DNA from 4 places in the Thalassospira sp. NFXS8 genome. Region 1 is predicted to be linked to each of the others. Evidence: riboswitches for the same ligand, from Rfam matches in the RefSeq annotation. Region 1 holds a riboswitch; each other region holds the start of a gene.
What was found. A riboswitch is a leader RNA that binds a small molecule or an ion and turns the genes downstream of it on or off. The one in region 1 is predicted to bind cobalamin.

Region 1 (3,949 bases):
TCTGAAAGCTCGCCAGACGCCGCCAGTACCTGTTCCGCAGCAGCACCGGTCGAGGATGCAGCCTCGGTGACACCGGAAATATTCTGTGAAACTTCGCTGGTCCCCGACGATGCCTGTTGAACATTTCGGGTAATTTCCTGTGTCGCTGCCCCTTGTTGCTCAACCGCGCTGGCAATATTTGACGCTATTTCATTGATTTGGGCAATTGTGCCCCCAATCGATTGAATAGCCGTCACAGCATCACGGGTTTCATTTTGAATGCCGGTAATCTGGCTGGTGATTTCATCTGTGGCGCGCGCCGTTGCCGAAGCCAGGTTTTTCACCTCGGCGGCAACAACGGCAAACCCTTTGCCTGCTTCGCCAGCACGGGCGGCCTCAATCGTGGCATTTAACGCCAAAAGGTTGGTTTGATTGGCAATATCGTTAATCAGATTAACGACTTCGCCAATTTTGTGTGCGGCCTGCGCAAGGCCCTGTATCTGGGCATTTGTATGTTCAGCATCGTTAACCGCCTTGGTTGAAATCCGGGCTGATTGGCTAACCTGATGGCTGATTTCATTAATCGACGCGCTTAATTCCTCGGCTGCACTGGCGACGGTCTGCACATTATTGGACGCCTGATCCGATGCCGCCGCCACGGCAGTCGACTGACGGCTGGTTTCCTCGGCAGTCGCGGTCATCGATTGCGCGGTTGCCTGCATTTCCGTCGCGGCCGACGCAACTGTTTTCAATACAGCGCTAACATCGGCATCAAAATCGGTTGTCAGCTTATCAATCATCTCGGTACGTCGCTGCCGGCGTTTCTGGGCTTGCTGTTCATTTTCGGCAAGCTCCGCCGCCTTGATCATGTTTTCCTTAAAAATCAGTACCGCATCGGCCATATTGCCGATCTCGTCCTTGTGATCCTGACCGGGAATTTCCACCGATTTATCGCCTTCGGCCAATGTTCGCATGGCGTCGGTAATTGCCAGAATCGGAGAGGAAATTCCCCGTCCAACGACAATCGCGGCCCCTATCCCCAAAATCAGCGCAACCGCCGAAACCACAACCGACGTTATAACAGCCATTTCGGTCGCATTGCTTGCGCGCGGGCCAAGTTCGTCCTGCTCGGCTTTCAACTTGAGTTTCAATTGTTCCATTGCCGCAGCAACCTTCGGCCCAATGACATCAAGTGTATTACGCACCAAATCATCCCGACGTGTTAGTGATACCGGGTCATCCTCTCGGCTCAGCACAATAACTTCGTCAAATGTACTAATGTAGGTTTTAAGTTCCTCATCAACGGTCAGAAGCATAGCGCGGACGTCTTCATTCCTATTTGAAGCCGCAAGTTGCTGATTTAATTCCAGCGTCTTTGAAGCACGCGTTTTTGCTGTATTTCCGGAATTTTCCGATTTGGTCAGAAGAAAATCCTTCACCCCCAAACGTGCTTCCAAAAGATTGGCCTGCACCCGCCCCGCAAGGTTGGTCTGCAATGCCAGGTGGCGATAACTTTTAAAATTATCATCCGCTGCCCGCAACGAAACCCCCGAAACAACGGCAATCACCAGCAGAAGTGCTATGATAATGCCGAACCCGCCAAATATTTTTGTTGGAATATTGATATTTTTAAGCATATCGCCCCCGGCAAAACACAGGCCGCAAATGCCGCCTGAATCTATATCATTGTATAGAACTGTCCCTGATTTTGCCTTGAACAACAGTGATTTAGGTCACACAATAGAATTTTCATCATCCATAAGTATGGGTTATTTTTTATTTGCCAAATAAATCCACACTTTGGGAACTGTTCTTTTGAGCAAGCACCATCAGCCCCGGTTTTAACTTTCCCCTGAAGCGATAGTTTGGCATAGTCGACTCCTGTGTCGGGTTTGGCCGGTTTGGCCAAGGGAACACGGGAGAAGACGCAATTCACAACTTTTAATTGCGTTCTTTGCGCCCGGGCTGCCCCCGCAACTGTGAGTGACGAGTTGGAAACGGGAATGGTCACTGATCCGGACAAACAGGATCGGGAAGGCTGTTTTCAGCGACGACGCACGAGCCAGGAAACCTGCCCGCACGGACGATGGCGTGAAATTGTTTAGCCATTCGGGACATACAAAAACTCGGAGGGAGTTTTCTGAAAATGACGACAGCAACCAAAACAGTATCTTTGGGAATAAGCCAGCGTATTGCCGCTGCCGCCGTGGCAATGGTACTGGGCGGGGTTTTGTTGTATGGGGCCGGTTTTGCCAGTGCCAATACCTTGCATAATGCCGCCCACGACGGGCGCCATGCTTTTGCGTTTCCCTGCCACTAAGGCACACCTTCCCAAAAGGTCTTTGACATGATCCAACGTATCCTGTTCGCTGCGATTTTCGCGGGCGTGCTTGGTGGCGTGTTTATTTCCGCTGCCCAGCATTTAAAAGTCACCCCTCTTATCCTTGAGGCTGAAACCTACGAGGAAATGGACGCCGGCGCAGCAACACCGGAACCGGCATCTGCCCCCCATGATATATCCATCGCAGGTCATGATCATACTCATGACCATGCTGGCATCACAGCCAATACCGACCATGATCACGCCGCAACAATGGCGAGCGAGCATCATCACGATGAAAATGCCTGGGCACCACAAGACGGGTTTGAACGGGTTTCCTATACTTTGCTCGCCAATATCGTAATTGGTGTCGGTTATGCCCTGTTGTTATGTGCCGGTATTGTATTGCGCGGTAAAGACATCACCATTCGCCAGGGCATGATGTGGGGAATGGGCGGTTTTATGGCTTTTTCACTTTTTCCAGCACTGGGTCTTCCGCCCGAATTGCCCGGTTCGGTGGCGGCCCCGCTTGAAGCACGTCAGATATGGTGGTTAAGTGCTGCCATTGGCGGTGCAGCAGGATTGGCCCTGATCGCCTTTGGTAAAGGCTGGGTTTACAAACTGATTGGCCTGGTCGCCATTATCACCCCCCATATATATGGGGCACCACATGTCAAGGAAGCCCTTGGCGGCGCCCTGCCCGCTGAACTCGCCGCCGAATTTGCCATAGCGTCAATTATAACCAGCGCGGCTTTCTGGCTGGTTTTGGGCGGTTTGTCCGGCGCGTTTCTGGCCCGCAGGCCTTTATCGCAGACATAATATCGGGGAGACGACCACGCATTGCCCATCCAAATCCACGAAAAAATGCATCCTTGAAGGGTGCATTTTTATTTGGGGGTATATAAAAAAATGGACACCAAAAGGTGCCCATTCAAGGTTCAGTCGGCAGTTTATATCGAATATCTTACGACGTCGCATCGTCAAGAACAGCCCGACGACGATCACGCAAGGACCCTGCCGTCGCGCGACCATCACCGGTCGGCTGGTAATAAACCGTCATATCCCGCAGGGCTGCACGCACTTTTTCAAGGGCAGTTTCAACGTCGTCAGACAGTTCATAGGCATCAAAACCACAACGATGCATATACAAAATCTGATCGCGCAGCACATCACCAACGGCCCGCATTTCTCCGGCATAGCCATAACGCTCACGCAAAACGCGGCCATAGGAATATCCGCGCCCATCAGTATAGGCCGGGAATTTAACTGCAATCAGCGAAAAACGATCAATATCCTCGGCCAGATCTTCCGGTGCGTCACCGGGTACCAGCAACACACCCAGTCCGCCATTGCGCGCAATCAGGCTGTCACGTTCGGCCTTAAAGCGGCCCAGACTAACCAGAACATTGGTGCCACTTTCGGGAATGGAACTTTCATCATCCAGCGTGACCCATTCATTTTCGATCACGCTGTCATTTTTAACGATCGCCATAAAGCACCTCCTTGAACGGGTCCATGCCAACACGGCGATAGGTATCGATGAAACGTTCGCCAACCGTGCGAATGTCAATGTAACGGGTAATTAGCGCTTCAATCGCATCAACAACTTCGGCCTCGGAAAAACCGGCACCGGCAATCTTGCCAATAGAG
Region 2 (3,949 bases), on a different contig from region 1:
AGCAAGCCGACCTTGCCGCGGATGGTGCTGAAATCCTTTTCGGTTTTACAGGTTTTTTGCAAGATAGTAATGGTGCCGGTTGTTGGAATTTGCAGCCCCATCATAATATGCAGCAGTGTGCTTTTTCCGGCCCCGTTCGGTCCGGTCAGGGCAACTTTTTCGCCGGGCGCCAGTGAGAAATCAGCGTGATTTAGAACCGGTTTTGCGGGTGAAAATGCAAAACAGATATCGCGCAGCACAATCAGATCAGGGGCGGACATAGAGCCTCCAGCGTGATGAGCATCACCAGAATTACCGCCATAACCAATAAAAACATGTAATCAGATTTTGCCGGGCGCGGCAGATGGGTGAAATGAAAATGCCCGTGAAAGCCACGGCATTTCATGGCCCATACAATTCGTTCGGACCGGTCATGCGCGCGTACCAGCAACATTCCCACCAGATACCCTGTCATTTTCCAGCTGTGCCGGTTGCTACGCAAATGAAAGGCGCGGGCGCGCATTGCCTGGCGCAGACGTAAATATTCGTGATGTAACACATCGATGTAGCGCACGGTGAACATCAGCAATGTTGTCAGTTTGATTGGTATATAAAGGCCCATCATACCGCGCCCCAAATCTGTGCTGCCCAGCGATCCCAGAAATGCCATCACTGTAAAAATAACAGCATTGGCCTTTAGGCCGATCATGACCGCCTGATAAATTCCTTGTTGTGATGCCGCGTGACCCCATACGGTGAAAACCGTATCGCCGGGATAGGTGAAGGGCAGTAACAGCAGGGTGGCAAAAATAAAACCGTCCATCGTCAGCACCCGGCGCAATGTTTTACGCCATTCTGGCAGTGACAGTGCCACCATAACTGCAGCCACCACGATGGTGGCCACCACAGCTTGCCAGCTTGTGATGGAAACAATAAAAACAGCGAAGATGATCGTGCAAATAATGCGAAAACGCGGGTCGATAACGCCAATCATCCCGGTTGTCGTATTCCGGCTGGCCGGTGACAGGACGATATGGCGGCTCATTTCGATGTGTTCGATATTTTCTGGCGTGCCTGCCACCACGCAATTATGCCAAAAATACCAATAATAATACCAAGTCCACCGATGATATCGGAAAAACGAACCTTGTTTTCATAAGCCACAATTTGTTCGCGTAGCGGATTTACCTGTTTGGCAACGGCATGACTGACCAGTTGCGAAAGTTGTTCCGGCGTTATTGAAACATGCTGCGAGGCCGTGTTTTCATCCGTCGTCGATGCGACCATGTCGGAGGCAGCAGAAAAAGAGGTTGCGGTGTCTGATGCACTGTCAGCCGGGTTAAGTGCCACAACAGTTCCGATTGCATTGCTTGTCGCCTTTGGCAAGGCGTCGGAAAGTTCGGATGATTTAAGCAAATAGGATGCCGCGTGGCCGTCGCCAGTATTGGCACGGATGACATAGTCATCAAGATGGTCCACCTGCAAACGAAATTCGCCATTCGCGTTGGTTTCGCCTTGCAGTAAGATCTGTCCCGCGCCGTTTTCGACCGACAGCTTTGCATGTTGCGGGCGTGCGCCGCCGCCGAAATAGGCGTAGCCTTCAATGATATTGCCATCCCCCAGCGCAAATACATGAAAGCTGTGTGCCCTGGCAGTGACGGGCAGGGCGAGCATGGCAATTGTCAGCACGGCAAGCACCAGCGCCGTAAAGGCGTTTTGGGACAGGCGGGTTTGGAAAAAGTTTGGATGGATAGCGGACGCTGTTGTCATAAGTCAGGCCGCCAGGCTGGTGTTTGGGCCTGATAATAACACAGCGGGGCGAACTTTTTTAATCAGTCCAAAGGCCGCTGCCGTCAGGAAACCTTCAACAATCATGACTGGAATGTTGGTGACAAAAACAAGTCGGGCGGTTGCGATAAATTCCTGCCCGCTTAGGGCAAGTGATAATCCGACCATGATGGCACTAAGCATAATGGAAGATGACCCGGCAAGAAACGCGGCAATCATCATGGTGCGTCCTTCGGTTCGGGCAAGTATTGGGCCAAAGATCAGCCATACAACAATGGTGGGCAACGCCATATTGACGGTATTAACGCCCAGAACCGTAATGCCACCGAACCCGAAAAAGACAGCCTGTAAAAGCAGGGCAATAAACACTGCCGGAACCGCAGCCCAGCCGAGTATCAACCCAAGCAAACCATTCATGATCAGATGAATGCTGGTCGGGCCAATTGGCACATGAATGAGAGAGGCGACGAAAAAAACCGCACTAAGCAGGGCAATACGCGGCATATTTTCAATGGAAACCTGTCGTAAACCAAGGGCAATGCCGCCCACTGCAATGACTGCACCGGCAACTACGACCTCGGTTGATAAAACACCATCCACAATATGCATTGGTCGCCCTTTATTGAGTTGGCTCCGGTTGGTGCCAGCTTGGTTCATCGTTGTTGTAAATATCGGGGAAAGGTCCATAACGGTGGAAAGGACCGACACAGCAAGGGTTATGTGCCCGCTATCATCGCGCCGTTCCACCGGTACACCCCGCCCGATACAGCTTTTGTGATCAAGGCAGGTTTCCTGGCTTGCGCGTACAATTTTCGCCTTTCCGGAATGTTCCAGTGGCCATTGAAAATTCTGGTCGCTTACAGTTGCGGGGGCAGCTACGGCATGGGCAAAATTACGGCACCGTATTCCCTTTTATCCGGGCGAACCCGGATCACCCTGATCAGACTGTAGACTAGGGGCGGAATAGCTTGAAAGTCAAGCGCGGCCACGCTGTTTTTCATATTTTTTATAAAAAGTTATGACGTAATGTAATCAGGTAAAGGTTTGTTTTTGTGCGATTTATCTGAAAAATTCGTCATAACTTTTCATTCAGGAACATTGAGGGTTAGTTGCTTGTTTGGGCAGGATTATCGGTTTTGATCCATAGCACGCCACCGCGTTCAACCGGTGCATTGGCTTTGCCGTCAGGGGTTGGCAGGGTGCCATCCTCGATCAGGGCCGCAAAAACCCACCAGCCAGCCCAGGGAGTTGTATAGGAAAATGTCCCATTGGCATCGGCCTTGATAATCTGGGTGGAAAAGCTGCCATTGGGCAGTTTCACGCTGCCATCATTGCGAAATTCTACTTCGATTTCGGCAAAGGGAACCGGTTTGCCATTATGTTTGACAATGCCGCTAAAACTATTGCCTGCCCATAGGCCATAAGGCCGTGACAAGGGTTCTATTTCGACCGGAAAGCCAACCATCTGGTCCCAATTGCTGCCATCGCCAAAGGCATCAATGACGGTTTTGGTATATTGGACAATATATTTGCCTTCGGCGGGTTCGTAGTAAGGTTCTGGTTCAATGTAAAAAACATATCCTGCTGGTCGTGGCAGGATAACATCGGCCTGATATGCCTGTTTTCCATCGACATCGTGGCGGGTTAACTTGTCCAGAAGGTCGGTTTTCTGGCCATTTACCTGCATCCCAAATTGTACCGGGTATGCCATTTCCATTGTTGGTCCCATATCGGTGGGATGGGTGAAGACCATGTCAAAATGCACATCCTTACCCGTTTCCTGATCAATGACATTTGTGGTGGGGATCAGTTCCTGAAAATGTGCCTGTGCGGCACTTGATACACAGGAAAAAACGACAAGGCTGGTGGCGAATGCCATCCTTGTCGATGGTTTAAGGAATTGCATCATTTTACCCTTTCTAACGCGATAAATTCGGTTGGTTGGCAGACGCTAATTTCATCAGAATATTTCGTCAAGTGACTGGAATCACTTTTATCATAAAAAATAAAAATTCGTATGAGGTTCAATTTGTCTATGTAATGAATGTCATTATTGCCCTTATTTTGCTGTTTCCCGGCATTGTAAAAAAGGTGTGCCGGGATAATGTTGTTCTGTTTCCACGTGTGGTGTCCCGGTGGTATGGTTATGCTGTGTTTTCAGGCTTCATCACCTCAGGCTGAT
Region 3 (3,949 bases), on a different contig from region 1:
TATCTATTTTGTCATTTGTTATGGCATTGCCGCATATTCCCGCCATCTTGAAGCCGGCATAAATTCAAGGAATCATTCATGACCTATGCCATCGATGTTCAGGGCCTGAACAAATATTACGGGGCCTTTCATGCATTGCGCGATGTTGATTTTTGCGTTTCCGAACGCGAACGGGTGGTAATTTGTGGCCCTTCAGGGTCGGGAAAATCCACATTGATCCGCTGTTTGAACAAACTTGAATCCCATGATTCCGGCCATGTTGTCATTCGTGGTATTGAACTGGGCGATAATTTGCGGGATCTGGATGAAATCCGCCGTGAAGCAGGCATGGTGTTTCAGCATTTCAACTTGTTTCCGCATCTGACCGTGCTTGAAAACTGTGCCTTGCCGCAAATTCTGTCGCGCAAAACCAGTCGCAAGGAAGCCGAGGAACGCGCGCGGGACTATCTTGACCGTGTGCAAATTCTGGGGCAGGCGGCCAAATTCCCCGGTCAGCTATCGGGCGGGCAGCAGCAGCGCGCTGCTATTGCCCGTGCCTTGTGCATGAAACCGAAAATCATGCTGTTTGACGAGCCGACATCGGCCCTTGATCCTGAAATGATTGGCGAAGTACTTGATACCATGGTGGCCCTGGCCGAGGGCGGTATGACGATGGTGGTTGTTACCCACGAAATGGGTTTTGCCCGCCGGGTTGCTGACCGGGTTGTTTATATGGAGGCCGGTGAAATTGTTGAAACGGCCACGCCTGATGCCTTTTTTGACAATCCGCAGGACGAACGGAGCCAACGGTTCCTTTCGCGATTGGTAAAAGCGTAATCAGGGCAGGCCGATAACCGAATAGCAGGTCGTGGTGACCCCGGTATTTTCGGACGTTAAAGATATCGTGAATACGGAAGCGAGCCTGATTTTCGGTGCCCTGATATAAAAATGTACCGTCAAATACGGTGAAAGAAGACGGTGTCACATGTTCGGTTTGTGGCACCGTTTTTCTTTTTAATAAGACATAAAGAAATCTTTATGTCTGTGTTGACAGTTGTGGCGTTTAGAGGCACTGTAGCCGTGTCGATGGTTCTTTCGTTTGATTGTCAGGCGGAAGCTAAGAGGGAATTCGGTGCGCCGTTTGAAGAAACGGCAATGCCGAAGCTGCCCCCGCAACTGTAAGCGGCGAGCTTTTATCCATGCATGGCCACTGAGACGTTCAGGCGTTTCGGGAAGGCCGGATAAAAGCCGTGACCCGTGAGCCAGGAGACCTGCCGCGACTTCATGTTACGTCCTCGGGCGGGGTGCCCCGGTGGAGTATTGTACTCTTGCCGGTGTTTTTCCGGTCAGGGGTGCGTGCTTTTGCCTGGCCTTTGCCCCCATTTATTGGGGTAAGTCTATGTCGAAGAATTTTTCCATTCCTGTTTCAACTCTGGGAACACCCCGGATCGGCCCACGGCGCGAATTGAAATTCGCATTGGAGGATTACTGGTCCGGCATGTCCGATCTTGCCACTTTGCAGGAAAAGGCATCGGCCTTGCGGTGTGCCAACTGGGCACGGCAAAAAAGCCTTGGTGTTGATCATGTGCCCAGCAACGATTTTTCCCTGTATGACCATGTGCTTGATCTTTGTGTCATGGTTGGTGCAATTCCCGATGTCTATGACTGGCAGGGCGGGTTGATTCAACCCGACACCTATTTTGCCATGGCACGGGGAGATACACAGGAAGAAAGTTGCTGTGGTAAAACGGCCTATAAAGGCATTCCAGCCCTTGAAATGACCAAATGGTTTGACACCAATTATCATTATATGGTGCCGGAACTGTCCCCTGAACAGCATTTCACCCTGGCCTCGACCAAAGCGGTTGACGAATTTCGCGAGGCAAAAGCACTTGGTTTTAAAACCCGCCCGGTTTTGTTGGGGCCGGTTACGTTTCTGAAACTGGCAAAATCCACGGTCCGGGGGTTTGACCCGCTGTCCTTGCTGGACCGGTTGTTGCCCGTATATGCGGAAGTGCTTTGCCAGCTTAGAGATAGTGGTGCTGACTGGGTCCAAATTGATGAACCCTGCCTGGTCCTTGACCTTGATGACGCCGAGCGTTCGGCTTTTAAAAAGGCGTACGAGGTACTGGGCAAGGCCGTTCCAAAATTGAAACTGATGCTGGCGACGTATTTTGGTAAACTGGGAGAAAACTTACCGACAGTGTTGTCATTGCCGGTGGCCGGGTTGCATGTCGATTTGGTCAGGGCACCCGAGCAGCTTGATGCCGTGATTAACGGTGCTGCGCCAAACCAGGTTATTTCGCTTGGCGTAATTGACGGGCGCAATATCTGGCGGGCCGATCTTCAGGCAATTTATGACTGGATTGCCCCGGCCATTGCGGCGCGTGGCAATGACCTGTTTGAACTGGCACCTTCATGCTCGCTTTTGCATGTGCCGATTGATCTGGAGCAGGAAAGCGATCTGGACGCGGACCTTAAAAGCTGGCTTTCATTCGCGGTTCAAAAAATACAGGAACTTAAAACCCTTTCACGGGCTTTTGGTGAAGGCGTAGGGGCGGTCGCATCGCTATTTCGCGAGGCATCGGCTGCACTTGCCACACGTCGCACGTCAGCGAAAGTTCATGATCGTCTGGTGACGGAACGTGTTTTGGGTATTTCTGCGGGTATGGATAATCGCAACAGCCCGTTTGATGTGCGTCGTCGTTTGCAAACCGTCAAACTGGGGCTGCCTGCTTTTCCAACCACAACCATCGGGTCCTTTCCGCAAACAACAGATGTGCGCAAATCCCGTGCGGCCTTTGCCAGGGGCAACATGGAACCCGATGCCTATGATGCCTTTATTCGTGAAGAAACCAGTGCCGCCATTCGCTGGCAGGAAGAAATTGGCATCGATGTGCTGGTCCATGGCGAGTTCGAGCGCAACGACATGGTACAGTATTTTGGCGAAAAACTGGCGGGATATGCCTTTACCAAACATGGCTGGGTACAAAGTTACGGGTCGCGATATGTTCGACCCCCCATCATTTATGGCGATGTATCGCGTCCCGATGCCATGACAGTTAAATGGTCGCATTATGCCCAGTCGTTAACTGACAGGCCGGTTAAGGGGATGCTGACCGGGCCTGTCACCATGATGCAATGGTCGTTTGTGCGAAATGATTTACCGCGCCGCGATGTCTGCGCCCAGATCGCACTGGCCCTGCGCGACGAGGTTACTGACCTTGAAGCAGCCGGTATCGGCCTGATCCAGATAGATGAACCCGCCTTGCGCGAAGGATTGCCGCTGCGTAAGGCGGACTGGAAAACCTATCTGGACTGGGCGGTTGAATGTTTTCGATTGTCGGCATCGGGCGTGCGTGATGAAACCCAGATCCACACTCACATGTGCTATTCCGAATTTAATGACATCATAGAAGCAATTGGTGCGATGGATGCGGATGTTATTTCGATTGAAACATCGCGTTCAAAAATGGAACTGCTGGATGCCTTTGTCGATTATGCCTATCCCAATGACATTGGCCCGGGGGTCTATGATATTCATTCGCGGCGTGTGCCAACCATTGATGAAATGGTTGATTTGCTGGTGGCAGCAACCCGGCAACTGTCGGCAAGCCAGATTTGGGTCAACCCGGATTGCGGCCTTAAAACCCGTAGATGGGATGAAGTGCGCCCGGCCCTTGTAAATATGGTCGAAGCAGCACGGTTATTGCGTCAGAACCTTGTGAAGGCCGCACAATGAGCCCGGATCACCCGGTGTTTTCCGGGCCAACCCGGATGGTTGATATCGTGTTTCCGGGTGCTGCAAATCATCATGGCACGTTGTTTGGGAGTGTTGGCCTTTCCTTTATGGACAAGGTTGCCTTTATTGCGGCGTCGCGCCACGGGCATGTCGATTTTGTCACGGCATCGTGTGACCGCATTGATTTTAATGCACCGGCGCAAATCGGGGACATTGTTGAACTGACGG
Region 4 (3,949 bases), on a different contig from region 1:
CCGGGCGACAGCAAGGCGCAGCCAATCAGTACAGACGGGCTGCTTGTTGTTTCAAGGCCGGGTTTTCAACGCCCCACATCTGTTCGATGTTGTAAAAGGCGCGAACTTCGGGGCGGAACAAATGAATGATCACATCACCCGCATCCACCAGAACCCAGTCACCCTGTTCGGTGCCCTCGGCCTGCGCACGGCCCTGGCCTGAACTTTTCAGGGTTTCAACAATATGTTCCCCCATCGAGGCAACCCGGCGCGAGCTGGAGCCTGATGCGATGATCATATAATCAGCCATGGCTGTTTTGTCGGTAAGATTAATGGTGACAAGATCTTCGGCCTTGTCGTCCGTCAGTGTTTCCTGAATAAGAGCAAGCAACTCGCTCGGTGTCAGGCGTTGTTTCGCGGTAATTATTGTCGCCACCTTAATTTAGGGTGGATGTTCGCCGCCATCACGCGGAAATTAAAACATCCACAGGTCAAACCTGCCATCGGCCTTCGGCGCGAATCGCCGTAGAGGAAGCCGGATGGCGCCGTATCGGCAGGTAAACCCAAGCTGGTGTTTCCATATCGGCCAGCAAACCTGCCTTTTCTGCGGCAATGCGCCAGCGTTCCATACGCTGTGCTGCGGTGCCACGCAATGCTTTATTAGAATAACCCTCGCGATCAAGAACCGCAATGGGCGCGCAATACATCAATTTTTCCCAGAACTTCCAGCGATCAAATTGTGCCAGATTGTCAGCGCCCATCAGCCAGACAAAACGCGTTTGGGTAAAACGGCGTTGCAAGGCTGCAAGTGTGTCGGCGGTATAACGGGTGCCAAGCTGGGTTTCAATTGCAGAAACAACAATGCGGGGATGTTGTGCAATCATTTGTGCCGAATCAAAGCGTTCCGTCAGCCCGGCCATGCCCTGACGGGACTTTAGCGGGTTTTGCGGCGATACCAGCCACCATACTTCGTCAAGATGCAATCGCTTTAACGCTTCAAGTGAAATATGCAAATGGCCCTCGTGGGCGGGGTTGAAAGACCCGCCCAGTAATCCGACTCGGGGTGGGGCATTGTGACGGCGCGGAATGCGAACGCTCATCACGGGCGGGTTTGCCCGGTGCCACGCACCACATATTTATAGCTGGTCAATTGTTCGACTCCGACCGGGCCACGTGCATGCAACTTGCCGGTCGAAATGCCAATTTCCGCGCCCATGCCAAATTCGCCGCCATCGGCAAACTGGGTTGATGCATTGACAATGACAATGCCGCTATCCACCCCGTTTAAAAATGCCTCGGTCGCGGCGCTGTCTTCGGCCAGGATGGCATCGGTGTGGTGTGACCCGTAATGGTTAATGTGGTGAATGGCATCTTTTACGCCATCAACGGTTTTGATCGACACAATCGCATCAAGATATTCGGTTGACCAGTCAGCCTCGGTTGCCGGTTTGATGCGGGCATCAAGACCACAGGCGGTGTCGTCGCCACGCATTTCACAGCCTGCTTTGGCAAGGGCATCGGCAAGGGCGGGTAACAGAGTGCCAATAACGGCACGATCAATTAAAACGGTTTCGGTCGAGCCACAAACCCCCACCCGGCGCATTTTGGCATTCAGCACAATGTCGTTAATTTTGGCAGGGTTGGCACTGGCGTGAATATAGGTGTGGCACAGCCCTTCCAGATGTTTGAACAACGGAATACGGCTTTCATCGGTGATGCGCTGGATCAGGGATTTGCCCCCGCGCGGTACAATCACGTCAATATAATCCGACAGTTTCAGCATTTCGCCAACCGCCGCGCGGTCGGTCACCGGGATCATTTGAATGCAGGCGTCGGGCAGGCCAGCCTCGATCACGCCCTGTTTCATGCAATCAAAAATGGCGCGCGACGAATTAAAGCTTTCCGACCCGCCGCGCAAAATGGCGGCATTGCCCGATTTAAGGCACATGGCGGCGGCATCGGCCGTGACGTTGGGGCGGCTTTCATAAATGATGCCAATCACACCAAGCGGCACACACACGCGCGCAATATCCAGCCCGTTATGTTCCGGGGTCCAGCGTGCCATTTCGCGACCAACGGGATCGTTTTGTCTGGCAACGTCTTCAACACCCTTTGCCATCGCTTCAACGCGGGCCGGGGTAAGTTCCAACCGATCCAGCAGGGCGGCCGTCAGGCCTTTTTTGCGCCCGCCTTCCATATCAACCGCATTGGCAGCCAGAATTTTATCGGCATTTTCGCGGATCAGCCGTGCGGCATAATTCAGGGCATCAATTTTTGGCTGTGACGGGACCTGGGCCAGAATCAAGGCAGCATCGCGTGCGGCAATGCCGATGCGAAGCATAAGGTGTGAAATGTCCTGGTTTTCAGTGCTGGCAAGTGCCGTCATGGTCCCGTTTCCGTTTGTGGGCACCGCTGGTTTGGGGCGGTGCGGTCTTAAATTGTAAAATCGTCAACAAATTAGCAACATAGTCCGCCCCGCATACAACTGCAATCACCTTGGTGCTGTTTGCGGCTGCGGTTTATTACGGATCCAAACTATGTCGGATTTTCGCTTTTTGCGGGTGATATTTCATACCGGTACTGGGCCGCGTCTGTTACCGTGATGCTTCGGGTTTCTTCATTGGTGTGACTGATGGGGAATAATAGGGAATATGGTGCGGTAATTTGCCTGGCAACCTGCCAAATCCATAACTGCCCCCGCAACTGTAAGTGCCGGTTGCCTCCTTGATGTCACTGGGGTTCACCCCCGGGAAGACGGAATGGCAACAATCGGCACAAGTCAGGAGACCTGCCCGAATTTTTGTCACTGACAGGATCAGTAAAACTGGCCTGTTCATGCACGGTGGGTGCAAGAAAGGATTATATTATGCATATCGAACCTGGCGTCGTTGACGGCGCCAAAATCGCATTAAGCTATGCCACAGCAACCGGTGCGGTGGGGATGGCCATGAAAATGGCAGTCGATACCGCACGTCGCGATGGTGTTGGCTCGCTTCTGGTGCGCAGCCTGATAACCACAGCGCTGGTTTTTTTCTTTTTCGAGGTACTGCCCCATCACCCGGTCGGGGTGTCGGAAGTTCATCTGATTTTGGGATCAACCCTGTTTCTGATTTTCGGCGCGGCCCCGGCGGCCATCGGTCTGGCGTTGGGTTTGCTGGTGCAGGGGGTGTTCTTTGCCCCGTTCGATCTGCCGCAATACGGCATGAACCTGACGACGCTTCTGGTGCCATTGTTTGCAATGGGTGTGCTGGCGGAAAAGGTTATTCCGCGCAAACGTGCCTATAAGGATGTTTCATATTGGCAGGCGCTGGTGCTTTCAACGTCCTATCAGGGCGGGATTGTGTGCTGGGTTGGTTTCTGGGCCTTTTATGGTCAGGGCTTTGGCATGGAAAATGTCGGCCATGTTGCCAGTTTTGGGGCGGCCTATATGACGGTTGTGCTGGTCGAACCGCTTATTGATCTGGCTATTCTGGCGGCGGTTAAAACCCTGTATCGTTTTCGCGATAGCGGGCTGTTCGAGCGCCGGTTATATTGCGCGGCAAACTAGCAGGCCACTTTGGTTTTAATTTTGGCTTTGACGTTGGGGCATTTCCGGCTTGGGCTGGAAATGCCCTTTTTGTGTTAAGGCAGGGCCGTTGTTTCGATGTTTCACACAATATGTTGCCCTTCATGTGCTTGCCAAATTGCCTAATACGGGCCATTTGTGGAAGGTGGGTTTGGGGAAATGGTTCATTGTGCTGGCGTTTTGCGGCATTGCCCACATCGGGGACGGGTTCAACAAGGATTAAGACGTGAAAAAAACCGGTGCAAAAGAATCGTCGGCCCGCGCCGATCTGGGCGTGATCAAAACCTTTCTGCCCTATTTATGGCCCAAGGGCGAAAAGGAACTGAAAATTCGCGTTGTGGTCGCGCTTTTGTTCCTGGTCGGGGCGAAGGTCGCCAATGTGTATGTGCCGGTTCTATACAAATA

Region 2: another riboswitch for cobalamin. It lies ahead of cbiM (cobalt transporter CbiM); the one in region 1 lies ahead of J4E05_RS19870 (CbtB domain-containing protein).
Region 3: another riboswitch for cobalamin. It lies ahead of metE (5-methyltetrahydropteroyltriglutamate--homocysteine S-methyltransferase); the one in region 1 lies ahead of J4E05_RS19870 (CbtB domain-containing protein).
Region 4: another riboswitch for cobalamin. It lies ahead of J4E05_RS08350 (energy-coupling factor ABC transporter permease); the one in region 1 lies ahead of J4E05_RS19870 (CbtB domain-containing protein).

Annotation. Positions count from the first base shown of each region.
Region 1 is NZ_JAGEMF010000004.1:205,620-209,568, reverse strand. It holds gene J4E05_RS19875 (methyl-accepting chemotaxis protein) at 1-1,616, opposite strand, end outside; cobalamin riboswitch at 1,850-2,072, shown strand; gene J4E05_RS19870 (CbtB domain-containing protein) at 2,126-2,299, shown strand; gene J4E05_RS19865 (CbtA family protein) at 2,327-3,118, shown strand; gene J4E05_RS19860 (DUF934 domain-containing protein) at 3,264-3,791, opposite strand; gene J4E05_RS19855 (nitrite/sulfite reductase) at 3,778-3,949, opposite strand, start outside.
Region 2 is NZ_JAGEMF010000001.1:408,796-412,744, reverse strand. It holds gene J4E05_RS01895 (energy-coupling factor ABC transporter ATP-binding protein) at 1-260, opposite strand, end outside; gene cbiQ (cobalt ECF transporter T component CbiQ) at 242-1,024, opposite strand; gene J4E05_RS01885 (NikL family nickel/cobalt ECF transporter subunit) at 1,021-1,749, opposite strand; gene cbiM (cobalt transporter CbiM) at 1,753-2,376, opposite strand; cobalamin riboswitch at 2,533-2,721, opposite strand; gene J4E05_RS01875 (DUF4198 domain-containing protein) at 2,873-3,676, opposite strand.
Region 3 is NZ_JAGEMF010000003.1:257,659-261,607, forward strand. It holds gene J4E05_RS17545 (amino acid ABC transporter permease) at 1-82, shown strand, start outside; gene J4E05_RS17550 (amino acid ABC transporter ATP-binding protein) at 79-816, shown strand; cobalamin riboswitch at 1,049-1,272, shown strand; gene metE (5-methyltetrahydropteroyltriglutamate--homocysteine S-methyltransferase) at 1,379-3,721, shown strand; gene J4E05_RS17560 (acyl-CoA thioesterase) at 3,718-3,949, shown strand, end outside.
Region 4 is NZ_JAGEMF010000001.1:1,841,204-1,845,152, reverse strand. It holds gene rsfS (ribosome silencing factor) at 26-415, opposite strand; gene J4E05_RS08360 (nicotinate-nucleotide adenylyltransferase) at 471-1,079, opposite strand; gene J4E05_RS08355 (glutamate-5-semialdehyde dehydrogenase) at 1,079-2,365, opposite strand; cobalamin riboswitch at 2,572-2,789, shown strand; gene J4E05_RS08350 (energy-coupling factor ABC transporter permease) at 2,846-3,526, shown strand; gene J4E05_RS08345 (ABCB family ABC transporter ATP-binding protein/permease) at 3,771-3,949, shown strand, end outside.